One region of the Solibacillus sp. FSL K6-1523 genome, then DNA from elsewhere that is predicted to be linked to it. Evidence: riboswitches for the same ligand, from Rfam matches in the RefSeq annotation. Region 1 holds a riboswitch; each other region holds the start of a gene.

Evidence for each region. Region 1 has a riboswitch for thiamine pyrophosphate ahead of thiT (energy-coupled thiamine transporter ThiT). Riboswitches for the same ligand answer to the same signal wherever they lie in the genome.
Region 2: it holds a riboswitch for thiamine pyrophosphate, as region 1 does, so the genes downstream of both, MHI10_RS10330 (ABC transporter substrate-binding protein) here and thiT (energy-coupled thiamine transporter ThiT) in region 1, are expected to answer to the same signal.
Region 3: it holds a riboswitch for thiamine pyrophosphate, as region 1 does, so the genes downstream of both, tenA (thiaminase II) here and thiT (energy-coupled thiamine transporter ThiT) in region 1, are expected to answer to the same signal.

Annotation. Positions count from the first base shown of each region.
Region 1 is NZ_JBBOSU010000001.1:3,835,246-3,839,820, forward strand. It holds gene MHI10_RS18525 (polyphosphate kinase 2 family protein) at 1-459, opposite strand, end outside; gene map (type I methionyl aminopeptidase) at 804-1,556, opposite strand; gene thiT (energy-coupled thiamine transporter ThiT) at 1,703-2,314, opposite strand; TPP riboswitch at 2,401-2,508, opposite strand; gene MHI10_RS18540 (hypothetical protein) at 2,634-2,960, shown strand; gene MHI10_RS18550 (SMC family ATPase) at 3,211-4,575, opposite strand, start outside.
Region 2 is NZ_JBBOSU010000001.1:2,171,987-2,176,561, forward strand. It holds gene MHI10_RS10315 (ABC transporter ATP-binding protein) at 1-198, opposite strand, end outside; gene MHI10_RS10320 (ABC transporter permease) at 173-958, opposite strand; gene MHI10_RS10325 (thiamine-binding protein) at 959-1,249, opposite strand; gene MHI10_RS10330 (ABC transporter substrate-binding protein) at 1,253-2,233, opposite strand; TPP riboswitch at 2,359-2,470, opposite strand; gene MHI10_RS10335 (DMT family transporter) at 2,640-3,512, opposite strand; partial or broken gene MHI10_RS10340 (putative iron-sulfur cluster-binding metallochaperone) at 3,868-4,326, opposite strand; gene MHI10_RS10345 (GNAT family N-acetyltransferase) at 4,466-4,575, opposite strand, start outside.
Region 3 is NZ_JBBOSU010000001.1:845,470-850,044, reverse strand. It holds gene thiD (bifunctional hydroxymethylpyrimidine kinase/phosphomethylpyrimidine kinase) at 1-475, opposite strand, end outside; gene thiM (hydroxyethylthiazole kinase) at 472-1,227, opposite strand; gene tenA (thiaminase II) at 1,214-1,897, opposite strand; TPP riboswitch at 1,961-2,061, opposite strand; TPP riboswitch at 2,264-2,364, opposite strand; gene MHI10_RS03825 (endonuclease Q family protein) at 2,575-3,699, shown strand; gene MHI10_RS03820 (VanW family protein) at 3,731-4,575, opposite strand, start outside.

The DNA.
Region 1 (4,575 bases):
AATCCAGAATTTCATCATGATATAATCACCATCTGTTAATTGTGCTTCAAAATTATTTATTTCTTCGTAAGCGCGTTTCCATTCATCTTCAGTCGCAAATTTTTCAATTCGTTCAACGAGTACACGACCATACCAAGAACGGTCAAATATCGCGATTTGACCATGCTGTGGCAACTTACGCCAAAAACGGTGCATATAATGGTAACGAAGCTCGTGTGGTTGTGGGGCTGAAATAGGGTGTACAACTAGGCCTCGTGGGTCGATACGCTCTGTTAAACGTTTAATCGCGCCACCCTTACCAGCTGCATCCATCCCTTCAAAAGCTAAAATTAATCCGATTTTATTATTAAATAAAAACTGTTGCGCATTTAGCATTTCATATTGTAGAACTTTCAACTTTTTCTTGTACATTTTCTTATCTAATTCTAATGATAAATCCAAATCCTTTAATTGCTTCATCTTTTTCATCCTCCCCTTGTTCAACTACTATTAGTTTACTTGAAATTATCTGAATTTGGTAATTTTCGTTCGTTTGTGCTTTTTTACACATATTTCTTTGTAAACGGAAGGATGGTTTTACTTTTTAATATAAATACAAATTGGACATACATTATTTTATTTGAATACCGGTCTTTTCACCTTCTAATTCCACTAGTTTTTATTTAAGTATGCTTCTTACCAATTTATGCTTTTAGCTTTTCAATTATTAGTATTTTCAATGTGCAATTCCCAATCAAAAGTCCATATAAAATAATAAATTACAAAAAAATCGTAACGGCTAAAAAATGCCGTTACGATTTTTATTAGTCTTCTAACATTGTTAAAATAATTGGTTTATCTTTTGTAACAATAATGGAATGCTCAATTTGGGCAACTAATGATTTATCTGGTGTTACGAATGTCCAGCCGTCACCTGATTCCACAATATGCTCTGCTTTTGCCGAGATGAATGGCTCTACTGCAAGGACCATTCCCTCTTTCATAATTGTCGTATCCCATGCGTCGTAATAATTTAAAATATGGTCAGGTGCTTCATGTAAAGATTTACCTAAGCCGTGGCCTGTTAAGTTCATAATAACCGTTAAACCGTGATCGCGTGCTTCGCGTTCTACTGCTTTACCAATTTGGTTTAATTTTGAACCAGCTTTTACTTTTGTAAACGCACGCTCAAGCGCTGATTTTGCTACTGCACATAATTTCTCTTTATCTTCATAGCCTTCACCAACTACGAAAGAAATCCCTGTATCTGCAAAATAGCCGTCTAAAGATCCTGAAACGTCAATATTAACGATGTCACCTTCTTGGATTTTCTTTGAACCTGGAATACCATGTGCTACCTCATGATTAACACTAATACAAGTGTATCCTGGGAAATCATATTCCCCTTTTGGTCCTGAAATGGCTCCTGCTTCCGCAAACATGCGCCCTGCAATTTCATCCAATTCTTTCGTAGTAACACCCGGAACTGTCGCAAGCTTCATCGCCTCACGAATCTCCGCGCATATGCGACCAATCTTTTTAAACGCTTGGATTTCTTCTTGAGTTGTAACAATCATGTTAAACTTCCTTCCTTCTAATAATGTCTACCCTACACTATAACATATATTGCAACATGGCGAAAATTCCTACCTACCAATAAAAAGAGTGTCCCCAATTCGAGACACTCCTCCATTTTTAGTTATTTATTTTATCGATTGTACCGTCAGCTGGATGTTGAACTTTCATTAATTGAAGCTGGGGATTTCCCTTTAATTGAGTCAAACGTTTTTAATAATCTTGGCGCAGTAGTGAATAATAATACCGCTACTATAGCTGTTAAAATCGTTGCTGGTAGCATATACGAAGTGTTATAAATGATTGAATATTTCCATACATTTTCATCACCTGCATATTCCTTAAAGAATACAACACCTGCTATTAGGTGTGCGCTGAATCGTAAAAATCCACCGATGAAAATTCCGATGACAATATAAGTCGTCATTTTCGCTTTGTTTAATGCTTGTGATGCTTCAAGTAATGGTTTGCGTACAATAGCAGCTAACCCCACCACTGTAAAAGCAATACCGTAATCAAGTAGTGCCTGTACCCAATGTGCAATAAAGGCACCGAATGCCATTTGTAAAATCCCAATAATTAACCCTGTTGCCAAACCTGCTACTATGCCCCAACGAATCGCCATTAATACGATAGGTAGCATGACAAAGCTAATGGATCCACCTTGTGCCCACAAGCTAAACGAAAACTGGTCTAACACTAGCCCGATGGCAGCAAAAATTGCAATTTCCACCATCATTAATAATTTCTTTTTGTCCAAAATAAATCTCCTCCTTTTTTCGATGTAAAAAGTGAGAAGGAATAGAAAAAAACGATAGCAGGACAGAGCCTGACTATCGTTTATTAGTCGGTTTCTATCCACATCCCTACGCAAGTGTTAACTTACAGGTTCAAAGAGTCCGTGCATTACGTGCACAATCTCAGCCAACAAATTTGGCACCCCTTGTGGTTACATCTTTTTAATTGTTCAGACTACTCAATTATATCCAGTTGTAGTAAAATTATCAATACTATATTTTTTTGTTACGGCTCGATAACTTAGTACATTTTCGAATATAAAAGTAAAGGAGTTGACCTTTTTGGATAATTCAAAAGGTTTGAGTGCAATTGGCTATTTAAGTATCTTTTTTGCGCCATTCATTGTCCCGTTATTTATATTTTTGGTGAGTAAGGAACAAGTTGTTCGCTCTCATGCCAAACGCGCTTTTATTTCACATTCAGTCCCGTTCGTTTTAGGTATTATATTTTTACTATTATTTGTTTCAGCATCATTTTTCGCATTATATACAACCTCTTTTAATGGAAATACTTTTTTACTTTCCGCAATTATTTTTATTTTGTACCTTCTTCTATTCATTTCCATTGCCATTTGGAACTTAGTGCAAGCCATTAAAGTATTGCGTTAATGTTTTTTAAATTGGACATACTAATTATAAAATCCAATAAAAGAAGCTAAAGGAGTGCTCCATTATGAAGCTAAAAAAAATAATAAAAACCGCCATTAAATATGCACCTATTGTATATCCAATCGTCAGAAAATTAATTGATAATCGATCAAAGTCAAAGCATCTAAAAATGTGAACATAATTGCTGGATACCATTTATATATGCATAAAAAACCATTTTGCACGCCGTCAAAATGGTTTTTCTGTGTTCTTATTTTATAATAATCTCCGTTTTACTATGCCCTTCTTTTAGCTTTTGCACTTGTAATATGGCTGGCATTGCTGCTTTTAATTCGGCAACATGTGAAATGACACCAATTAATCGCCCTGTTTGTTGCAAATCGATTAAAATATCAATCGCTTTTCGGAGTGATTCCTCATCTAATGTTCCGAAGCCTTCATCAATAAACATCGTATCAATGTGGACGCTTCCTTGCACACTTTGAATAACATCCGCCATTCCTAATGCAAGGGCAAGTGAAGCATTGAATTTTTCCCCGCCAGAAAGTGTTTTAACATCGCGCGTTTGCCCTGTATTACTGTCAAATACATCAATGCTTAGTCCACTTTGCGCATTTCCTTCCTTACGTCCCGTTGACTTTAAGAAATATTGACCATTCGATAACACACGCAATCGCTCATTCGCTGCATGTGTCACTTTTTCTAAATAACCAATTTGTGCAAAGCGTTCAAATGAAATTTTCGCTTCATTTTGGCCACGTATGACATCATAAATTTGCTCTACTTGAATTAACTTTTCTTTATATTGCTCAATTTCAGTTGCTACTTTTTGCAGTCGAATTTTCGTTGTTCGGCATTGCTCTACATATGATTCAGCCTGTTTAAAGTCTGCATATAGCTTCTCAAATTGTTCATTCAATTCATTAATTTTCTGCGCCCATGCCGTTAAATCAACAGGTTCTTTCCCTGCTAATTGAGCAGAATCTTCCGCGATTTGAACGGCAATTGTATGCATCTTTTGTCGGAACTCTTCAATTTTTTGACGTATTTGTTGCTGGACTTCCATCGTTAAAATCGAATTTTTATAGCTTGTCTCGTCTGCAAACTCGGCATTTTCTAGCGCTAATAAATATTCTGATTTCGCCTTTGATTCCTCTTGAAGCTGGTCAATTTCCCGCCCCTTAGCATGTTCAAAATTTGCTGCACATGTTTTTTCTTTTAATTGTGCTTGTTGTAGATGTTGGGTAGCTTGGTCAATTTCCCTTTTTAAAGTTTCATGCTTCAATTGCTCCGCCTGTAATGCTGCATTCACTTGTTGCACCGTTGTAAATTGTGGCAGCATCGACTTTTCACTTTGCTCTAGTTTTCCTTGTTCCAGAGCTAATTGCGTATTTACATTCGTTACATAAGTACGCCCTTTATCTATACGAGTTTGCAATGCCTCTAGCTGTTTAGCAAGCACTTCTTGCGTTTGTTTTTCTGTTACTAATTGTGCCTGTTGCTGCTTCATTTTTTGCAATGCTTGTGCCAACTCGTTTGTCGTTTGTTCATATTGTAATAGCGCATCGATCGTTACTTGTTGTTCGTCAAGCTGCTTCTGCTTTAATTGTAAATT
Region 2 (4,575 bases), 1.7 Mb from region 1:
ATTAATTAACGTGTCGTCAATGAAAATTTGACCGGATGATGGTGGCAATATTCCACCAACACATTGCAATAATGTACTTTTCCCACTACCAGAAGGACCGAGCAATGCAACAATTTCCCCGTCTTGCACATGTAAATCAATACCTTGTAAAACGTCTTGCTGCTGAAATTGCTTATGAAGTGCTTGAATGGTTAGCATGTTGCGGTCCCTCCTTTTTATAGTTATGTACAACGCGTTCTTCAATAAGGCGAATAATTCCGAAAATGCATAAACTTAAAATGACAATAAGGGTAATCGCAACAAACACGCGATCCGTGCGAAAGGCCGATTGTGCAAGTGTCATGTACACCCCAATTCCCTGTTTCGCGCCTAGCCATTCCGTAATGACTGCACCCATCACACTATAAGTAGCGGCAATTTTTAACCCTGAAAATAATGCAGGCATCGCGAACGGCAGCTCAAGCTTCCAAAATTGCTGCCATTTTGTCGCACCAGCCATTTGGAAATATTGTCGTAGTTCGGGTGTCGTTTGACGTAACCCATCCAACAGAGCAATGGCAATTGGGAAGAAACAGACTAACCCAATAATGACGACTTTTGGCATCAATCCAAAACCAAACCAAATGATTAATAGCGGCGCAAGTACAAGCGTCGGGATATTTTGTGAAATAAGGATTAATGGATAGCCAATCTTATGGACAATCGGCAGTAGATGTAATAAAATCCCCACAATAAAACCGAGTACACTACCAGCAATTAATCCGATAAATGTTAGCTTAACCGTTGCCATAACATGTGGTAACAGTTCACCCGACGTTTGGAAGAGCTCTATTATTACGATGGATGGTGCTGGGAAAAGCCATGTTGGTAAATCAAGTAATCGCACTGCAATTTCTACGATGAGTAGTAAGCTAATTAAAAAGCCTACTGTAACACTATATTTTTTCAAAAAGTCCATTTAATCGTATTTCCCTGTTAATGTTTCAATCGCTGCGCCTTGTGGGTTATAAAATATTTTCACTTGAGAAATGACGCTGATTGCACCCATTTCCACCATTTTTTCATTCATCTTTTCGATTAGTTGTAGAAGTTGCGTTAGCTCACCTTCCATTGTAGTTTCCAGTGGACCTACTCTGTAAACAATGCCTGATGCATCAATCATCGCAATTGCTGCATCGACATATGGAATGACATCCTCATAACGCTCTGTTTTCGGGATAATTTGAATACTTACTAAACTGTTCGCCATTTTTTATTCCTCCGATAAAAATTGATTTGTAAATGCTTTTTCAGCATCAAGTTCTTTTTCAATTAATTGATTTTCGAACATCCAATTCGCGTAGTTTTCCCAAACTTCCAATGATTGAATGCCCCACTGTTTTGCATCTGCTTGGTATTGATCTGCTAACCAAATTGCACTGTTCACAACTAAATCTTCATCTAATTCTGGCACTGCTTTTAATAGCATACTTGCCGCTTCTTCCGGTTCGTTAATCGCTAGTTCATAGCCTTTAGTTACCGCTTGCATAAAGGCGCGAACCGTTTCGTCTTCCTTGGCAATGTATTTTTCATTCGCAATAATGACCGGTGTATAATAATCCAATTCTTTCGCATAATCCGTTAAATAAAGCATATCAATAGCTTGCCCACGTAACTCGGCTTCAATGCCTGTCCAGCCGTAGTACATCCATGCAAAATCAATGTTTTGTTTCATCATATTGAAAAAGTCTGCATTACCTGCATTAATAATGTCTACTTTATTGACATCTCCATCTGCCATTTCCATAACCGTTTTAATAATGGCCTGTTCAATTGGTGAACCCCATCCACCGTATGTTTTTCCTTCAAAATCTTTTGGCGTTTCAATGCCTGTTTCCTTTAGTGATGCAAAGCCTGATGTATTGTGCTGAATAATCGCTGCAATGGAAACGAGTGGGACACCTTGTAAACGTGCCTGTGTAACAGATTCTTGTGCACTAATGCCAAACTGTGCTTTGCCTGTTGCAACAAGCTGATCTGCACCAGCATCACCTGGTTGAATAATTTCAACATCTAGCCCTGCTTCCTCAAAATAGCCTTTTTCCTGCGCGACGTATAAGCCCGTATGATTCGTATTTGGTGTCCAATCAAGCACTACTTGAACTTTCGTTAAATCTGAATCTCCCGTTTTCGCATTTTGCTGACAGCCGACTAAAAGCAATGTCATGCCAATAATACTTAACCATTTCCACATGTAAATTCCTCCTTTTATTTGTATCAGAATGAAAATTACCATAGAAAAATGTAAAAAACGCCCGGTACAATATGCACCGAGCGTTAAACAAGCAACAGATAGTTATACGAAATCAATGACATAACAATCTACATGACAATGTTTCCTCCGCCGGTATTAACCAGTTCAGGTTCAAAGGGTAAGCCTCTCCATGGAACACTTTCTCAGCTAGCAACACTAGCACCCCTACATTTTTAGTCTATGAACTTTTCAATGCCTATCGTAACGATAACGACTGCATTGGTCAAGCTTAATTTATCTAGTTTTCCGATTTTTCACTTTAAAATCTTGTCATCTATACGCGAATAAAGTACGAATACTAGATAATTTTATGCGAAATGGCACGTATTTCATCTTTTTCAATTCATTAGACATATACTTTTTTTCTTCTAAAGGTTGGCTTGACCTCAGCGAATATAATGGCAACAAAAATTAACACACAACCAATCCACATGCGACCCGTTAAAATCTCGCTTAATAACCATACCGAAAACATCGTACCGAATAAAGCTTCCGTTGATAGAATAATTGCAGACTTTGTTGGATTGGCATATTGCATTCCAATATTTTGGCACACATACGCAACCGCTGTACAGAAAACCGCTAAGTAAAGAATGATGTAAATTCCTTCCGTAGAATATGTAGTTGGCACCTCACCAAGTGCAAGTAATGAAATCATACTTAAAATCGTTGCCGTATAAAACTGAACGATTGTTAAAGCAAGTGCATCCTCTGTTTTAACGAAAACATTCGTATAGAAAATATCAAAAGCAAAACCAACTGCACATAAAATAGACAGGAAATCGCCAAAGTTAATTGTGAGCGAGTCTTGTAGCGATAAAAAGCCAATTCCGACGATTGCCATGCCAGCAGCGATAAATTCGAAACGATCAATACGGCGTTTATAAATGACATACGCAATAATCGGCACAATAATGACATTTAATGCGGTTAAAAAAGCATTTTTCGATGGTGTCGTGTACTCCAGCCCCATCGTTTGCAATGTAAATGCGCCAAATAAGATCGCACCAAGTACAGCACCTTTCCAAAGAACACTTTTCGTAATTAATTTCAACTTTTTATAAAAAATAATACTTAAAATAATGGACGCTAATAAAAAGCGACCCGCCATTAGTTGAAAGACGGTCCAATATTCTAAGCCGACTGCCATCCCAATGAAACCGCTCCCCCACATGACGGCCGTTATGAGCATCAAAATTTCGCCTTTATACTTCTGCATAAATATTCCTTCTCTCTTTCTATATCAATTACGCCTCGGCGTAATTGCGTCCAGATTTTTTTCGGGCTTGCTCGAAAAACTCATCCAAAAAATCTGTGACATCCGCCGGGGCTTAACTTAATTTATCCAGGGGTTTGAACCCCGGATAAATTAAGTTAAACGAATAGTATAACAATAATCAATATTTGATTAAAATGGAAGGGAATTTTACTAAAATCGAAAATGTGGACGAAATTCAATGGAAATTGTTGTTGGTGTGAGGGTTGGACAATTACAAAGGGGCGCATTTATTAGTTGATTTCTCCAAACTATTTTTCCGCAATTTTATATAGTTTGGAGAAAGTAGAAGCTAATCCTAAAGCGTTTTTACATAGTTTGTCACATTCCCCAAACAGCAACTACCTTGAGGATTGTTTATCTCACAACCACATCGGTCAGCTTTCATATTTTCACGAATTTGTTCTAACGGATTAGGGGTATGCCCTTCATCAACATATTGGTTAATTTTTTCCTTTGTCCAACCGAAGCAATAGCAAACAGGCGTATCAAAGGAATCACTTTTTTGATGAACAGGAACCTTAATTTCAGATGTGACATACGTTTTTTTATTTGAATCAAAATAAACGACATCACAATCTTTTGATGCACAAAAATAATGAAGTAAATTTGCATCCAATGTACTTAAAATCGCTGGTTTTAGCATTGATTTTAATGTAATGATGTTTAATTTTTTACCTTTTAAATTACAAGACGGACACAATTCAGAACGATTATTTTCAGAAGTTTGTTCCTATGTATTACAACAATTAGACATATGCTACACCTTCCTAAAATGAATTATGTAATCTACAAAGTATAACATGCTTATTAACCCTATAAACTATTGTTGCACTAAAGCCATTCGTTAGCTGAAGTGCAACATTAATAACAATTGGTCCCCTTTATTTTAAAACTTAAACATCTCTTTCAATAAAACGAACAGCATATTTATCCCAATATTCTTTATAAACGCGATCATCTTGTCCGTCGAAGTTTAATTGATACATGCGGAATGTCACTAAAA
Region 3 (4,575 bases), 3.0 Mb from region 1:
CGGCTGCCCCTTGTATATCCGCTGGCGTCGAAATCATCCTACCTGTAAGGACTTCTGCCTCTGGAATATTAGGTGTCAACACAGTTGCTAACGGAATTAGTTTCGTCTTAAGTGCTTCTACCGCTTCCTGCTGTAATAAACTCGCACCGCCCTTTGCAATCATCACTGGATCAACGACGAGCTGTACGTCCATTTGCTGTAAAACTTCTGCAACCGAATCAATAATATCTGCGGAAAATAACATCCCCGTTTTTAGCGCAGTTACAGATAAATCTGCAAATACAGCCTCCATTTGAGCTTGGATAAAATCAGGCGTCGCTGGAAAAATACTCGACACACCTAATGTGTTTTGAGCAGTTAAAGCCGTAATAACCGTCGTTCCGTATACACCGAGCTCTTGAAACGTTTTCAAATCCGCTTGTATACCTGCTCCGCCACTACTATCGGAACCTGCAATCGTCATCACAATATTCATAGTTGCTCCCTCAATGCGGATTTTTCAAGGCCATTTAAAACATTCACTTGTATCGAACCCATATACTGCGCTTCACTACTGGCCTCTGCCGCTATTTGTTTATATTGCTGTAAAACTTGCTGTAAATTTGTTATTTGATCCCCTTCAACACTTAATGCCGCACTACAAATAGCACTTAGTAAACAACCAGACCCTGTAATTTGCGTGATTCGTGCATCGCCGCCATTAATTTGCTCTACTACATGACCATCCGTCACAACATCCGTTTCTCCTGTGGCAATAACAGTTGTATTCCACTTTTTTGCTACTTGCATCGCAACTGCAACCGTATCCATGGTCCCTTCTCCACTGTCGACACCTTTTGACTCCCACTGAACCCCCGCGATTGCTGCCAGTTCACCTACATTACAGCGGATTGCATCAAAACGGATTTGCTCAAGCAATTGCTGAACAATCTTTTTTCGGAATACTGTAGCTCCACCCCCTACTGGATCAAGTACAATCGGAATATTTAACTCATTCGCCTTTTTCCCAGCAATCAACATCGCTTCAAACGTCCATGTATTGATAGTCCCGATATTAATTAACAGGGTATCTGCCATTGCGACCATTTCCGCCACTTCATCCTTATCATCTGCCATGACAGGTGAAGCGCCAATTGCCAACAAGCCATTCGCTGTAAAATTGGCGACCACATAATTCGTTATACAGTGAACGAGCGGTTTTTTCAGGTGAATTTTATGCATAGTCATATTGCGCGACCTCATTTTCCCAATTTTCTAACGTCCAAGGCATTTCCCAAAATTTCCATTCGTAATAACAGCTTTTCACAAAATGTGCTTTAAAAATAGCTATTTTTTCAGGCTGTTCTTTTACATAGCGGTCCATTAACGCTTTTTGGAAGTCAATTGTCGCTTTAAAATCATCCGCGCTATACATCGCAATCCAATCTTCATATAACTTCACACCTGGTTTGGCATCTTTATATTTCTCACCAATTTCCTGATATAACCAAGGACATGGAAACATCGCTGCAAACGCCTCTGCAACATCTCCATTATGTGCAGCATTATACATATGACTCACATAATTATACGCAGCAGGTGCAGGCTCAAATGCTTCTAACTCCTCTTCAGATACAGCTAGTTCAGCAAAGACTGTCCGGTGCAACTCCAGCTCTCCTTCGTGAATAAAGCGCGCCATATCTAAATAATATGCAATGTCATCACTCTGCTCCGCCTTTGAAGCCGCAATTGCTAGTACTTTTGTGTAATGCTTTAAATAATACGCGTCTTGCATCATATAATATTTGAATTTTTCAATTGGAAGCGTCCCATCCACAAGCCCTTTCACAAATGGATGCTCAAAACTCCCTTCCCAATATAAATCTGTTTCTTTTCTTACCTCATCACAAAATGTCATCATTCTTCCTCCTTGTGGTAGGCATAAGAACAAAAAAACGCTTCCATATGCGTATAGCAAAGAAGCGTCTTACTCATTGCTCCCTACGCCAGTATTAACTGAACAGGTTCTAAGGGTCAGGTTTTAACCTTCTCAACGCATAGAGCGTCCCCCCGCTAAAATCAATTACGCCTCGGCGTAATTGCGTCCAGATTTTTTCGAGTTCGCTCGAAAAACACCCTAAAAAAATCTGTGACATCCGCCGGGGGCTTAACTTGATTCAGTTGGGGTTTGAAACCCTTCTGAATCAAGTTAAATATTTACTTGGAAAAACAAAAAGCTCCCCATAAAGGAGAGCTCATGTACAAAAAAATGCGAAATAGACGAATCGCTATGTACTTTGCTCCCTACGCCAGTGTTAACTGAACAGGTTCCAAGAGTCAGGTTTTAACCTTCTCAACGCATAGAGCGTCCCCCCGCAAATATTTTAATTACTTTTATGCTATCATTGTTTCCATTGAATTGCCAATAGTATTTTTATTCCGTCTTTTAGGGAACAGAAGGATCACTAAAAAAACAGGGAATTATTCCATCGTATAACTCAAATTTAATAACACATCCTTAATTTAGAAAGGTGGAGAGAATAGAACGTGTTAAAAAACTTTTATGCAGATTTGCATATCCACATTGGGCGCACAATGAATGGACGCGCAGTAAAAATTACGGGTAGTAAAACATTAACTTTAGCGAATATTTTACAAACAGCTAGTTCGCAAAAGGGGCTTGAATTAATCGGGATTATTGACTGTCATTCACCAGGGGTACTGGAAGAAATGGAGCACTTAATGGCGGAAGGTTCACTTGTACCACTCGCTGAAGGGGGACTGCGATATGAAAATACAACACTCATTTTAGGTTCTGAAATTGAAATTTATGATATGAATTGCCACGGACCAATACATGTTCTCGCTTTTTTCCCGACAATTACGCTCATGAAGGACTTTTCTAATTGGATGCGTGAACATGTTACGAATATAAATTTGAGCTCGCAGCGTATTTATTGTGACGCGAAAACATTGCAACATAAAGTCGTTGAACTCGGCGGCTTGTTCATCCCAGCCCATGTATTTACACCTTTTAAAAGCTTATATGGAAAAGGTGTGCTGCGGAGCTTAACGGAAGTATTTGATCCGACGATGATTGATGCAATTGAACTTGGCCTTAGCTCCGATACCGAGATGGTAAGCAAAATACAGGAGCTTGAACAGTATACATTTGTTACCAACTCCGATGCTCACTCTCTAGGCAAAATGGCGCGGGAATATCAAACATTGCTTTTAGCGGATGCGAATTTTGTAGAGCTGAAAAAAGCACTACACAATATAGATGGTCGAACTGTAGGCGCAAATTATGGGTTACATCCGCTTCTTGGAAAGTATCACCAAACGGTATGCGCCAAGTGTGGTTGTCATGTGCAGGAAGAGACTGAGCAATGTCCTGAATGTGGCAGTAAACAAATTATTAAAGGTGTGGCGACGCGCATTCAGGAACTTTCTTCTGAAAATCATATAACAGAGCGAAAAAGGCCACCCTACATCCATCAAGTACCATTAGATTTCATTCCAGGTATTGGTCCAAAAGTGATGCAAAAATTACTTGCTGCATTTGGTACCGAGATGGATATTATACACCGCACAACCGTTCAGCAATTAGCGACCGTTGTCCCACAAAAAATTGCCGAAAGAATTGATTTAGCGAGAACGGGTCAACTACAATTCGCAGTCGGTGGTGGCGGCGTTTATGGGAAGGTTCAATTCGAATGACTGAATTGAACCTTTTCTTTTTTCACATGGATTAATTCTTTTTCAGCATCTCCACATAATCCTTTGATGTTCTTAATTCTATAGTGAGCGAGCCCTTTCTATAAATCGCTTTTACAATAAAAGGCACCCCACTTATATTTTGAAAACGATAATCTAGTGTGCCATAGGAGACCGTTGCATCTCTTTCTTTCGGTACATAGCCTACATCTAATGAATGATGATGTCTTTCTAACGTGGCAATATGCACTTGATCAACCGCGTTAAAAAGCGTGGACGATGTTTGGCAAATTCCTCCGCCAATCCCCATTACAAGCTTTTTATTAATAATTTCAGGCGCTGGTTGGTAGCCATTTTCTACATCTCTAGGTCCAACATTCAAATTAAAAGAAAAGAAATCACCACTACCGACAATGAGATTGTGAATCGCCTTTGCTGAAAGCTCGATATTTTTATTTCTCCCAGCATTAGAAGTTTTAAAATAAGTTGTATACGAGGCAATGACTACATCGTCCAGGCTTTCGATGTTGGCAGCACTATAATTGCTTTCCGTTATATACAAAGGCAATGTAACCGTCGCACTTTTATCAGATGTAGCTAATATTTTTTCCACTAATTCACTTTCTTTTAATATAACTAGAGGACTCCCCTTAATAATCTTGCCATCTTCCCCTAGTTTATCAAGCACCATTTTCTGATCATAGCCTACTACAGTTGCCGATCCTCTGGCTAATTCTTTTGCGATCTGTTCGATTTCTTTTACGTAGGCTGTGAAATCCTTTTCGTAACCGAGATCTGTCGGCACAATTGTTTTAATTACTGTAGTCGTATTTGGATCAATTAATTTAATTTCAACGGGCTGTGTAATCACTGTTTCGT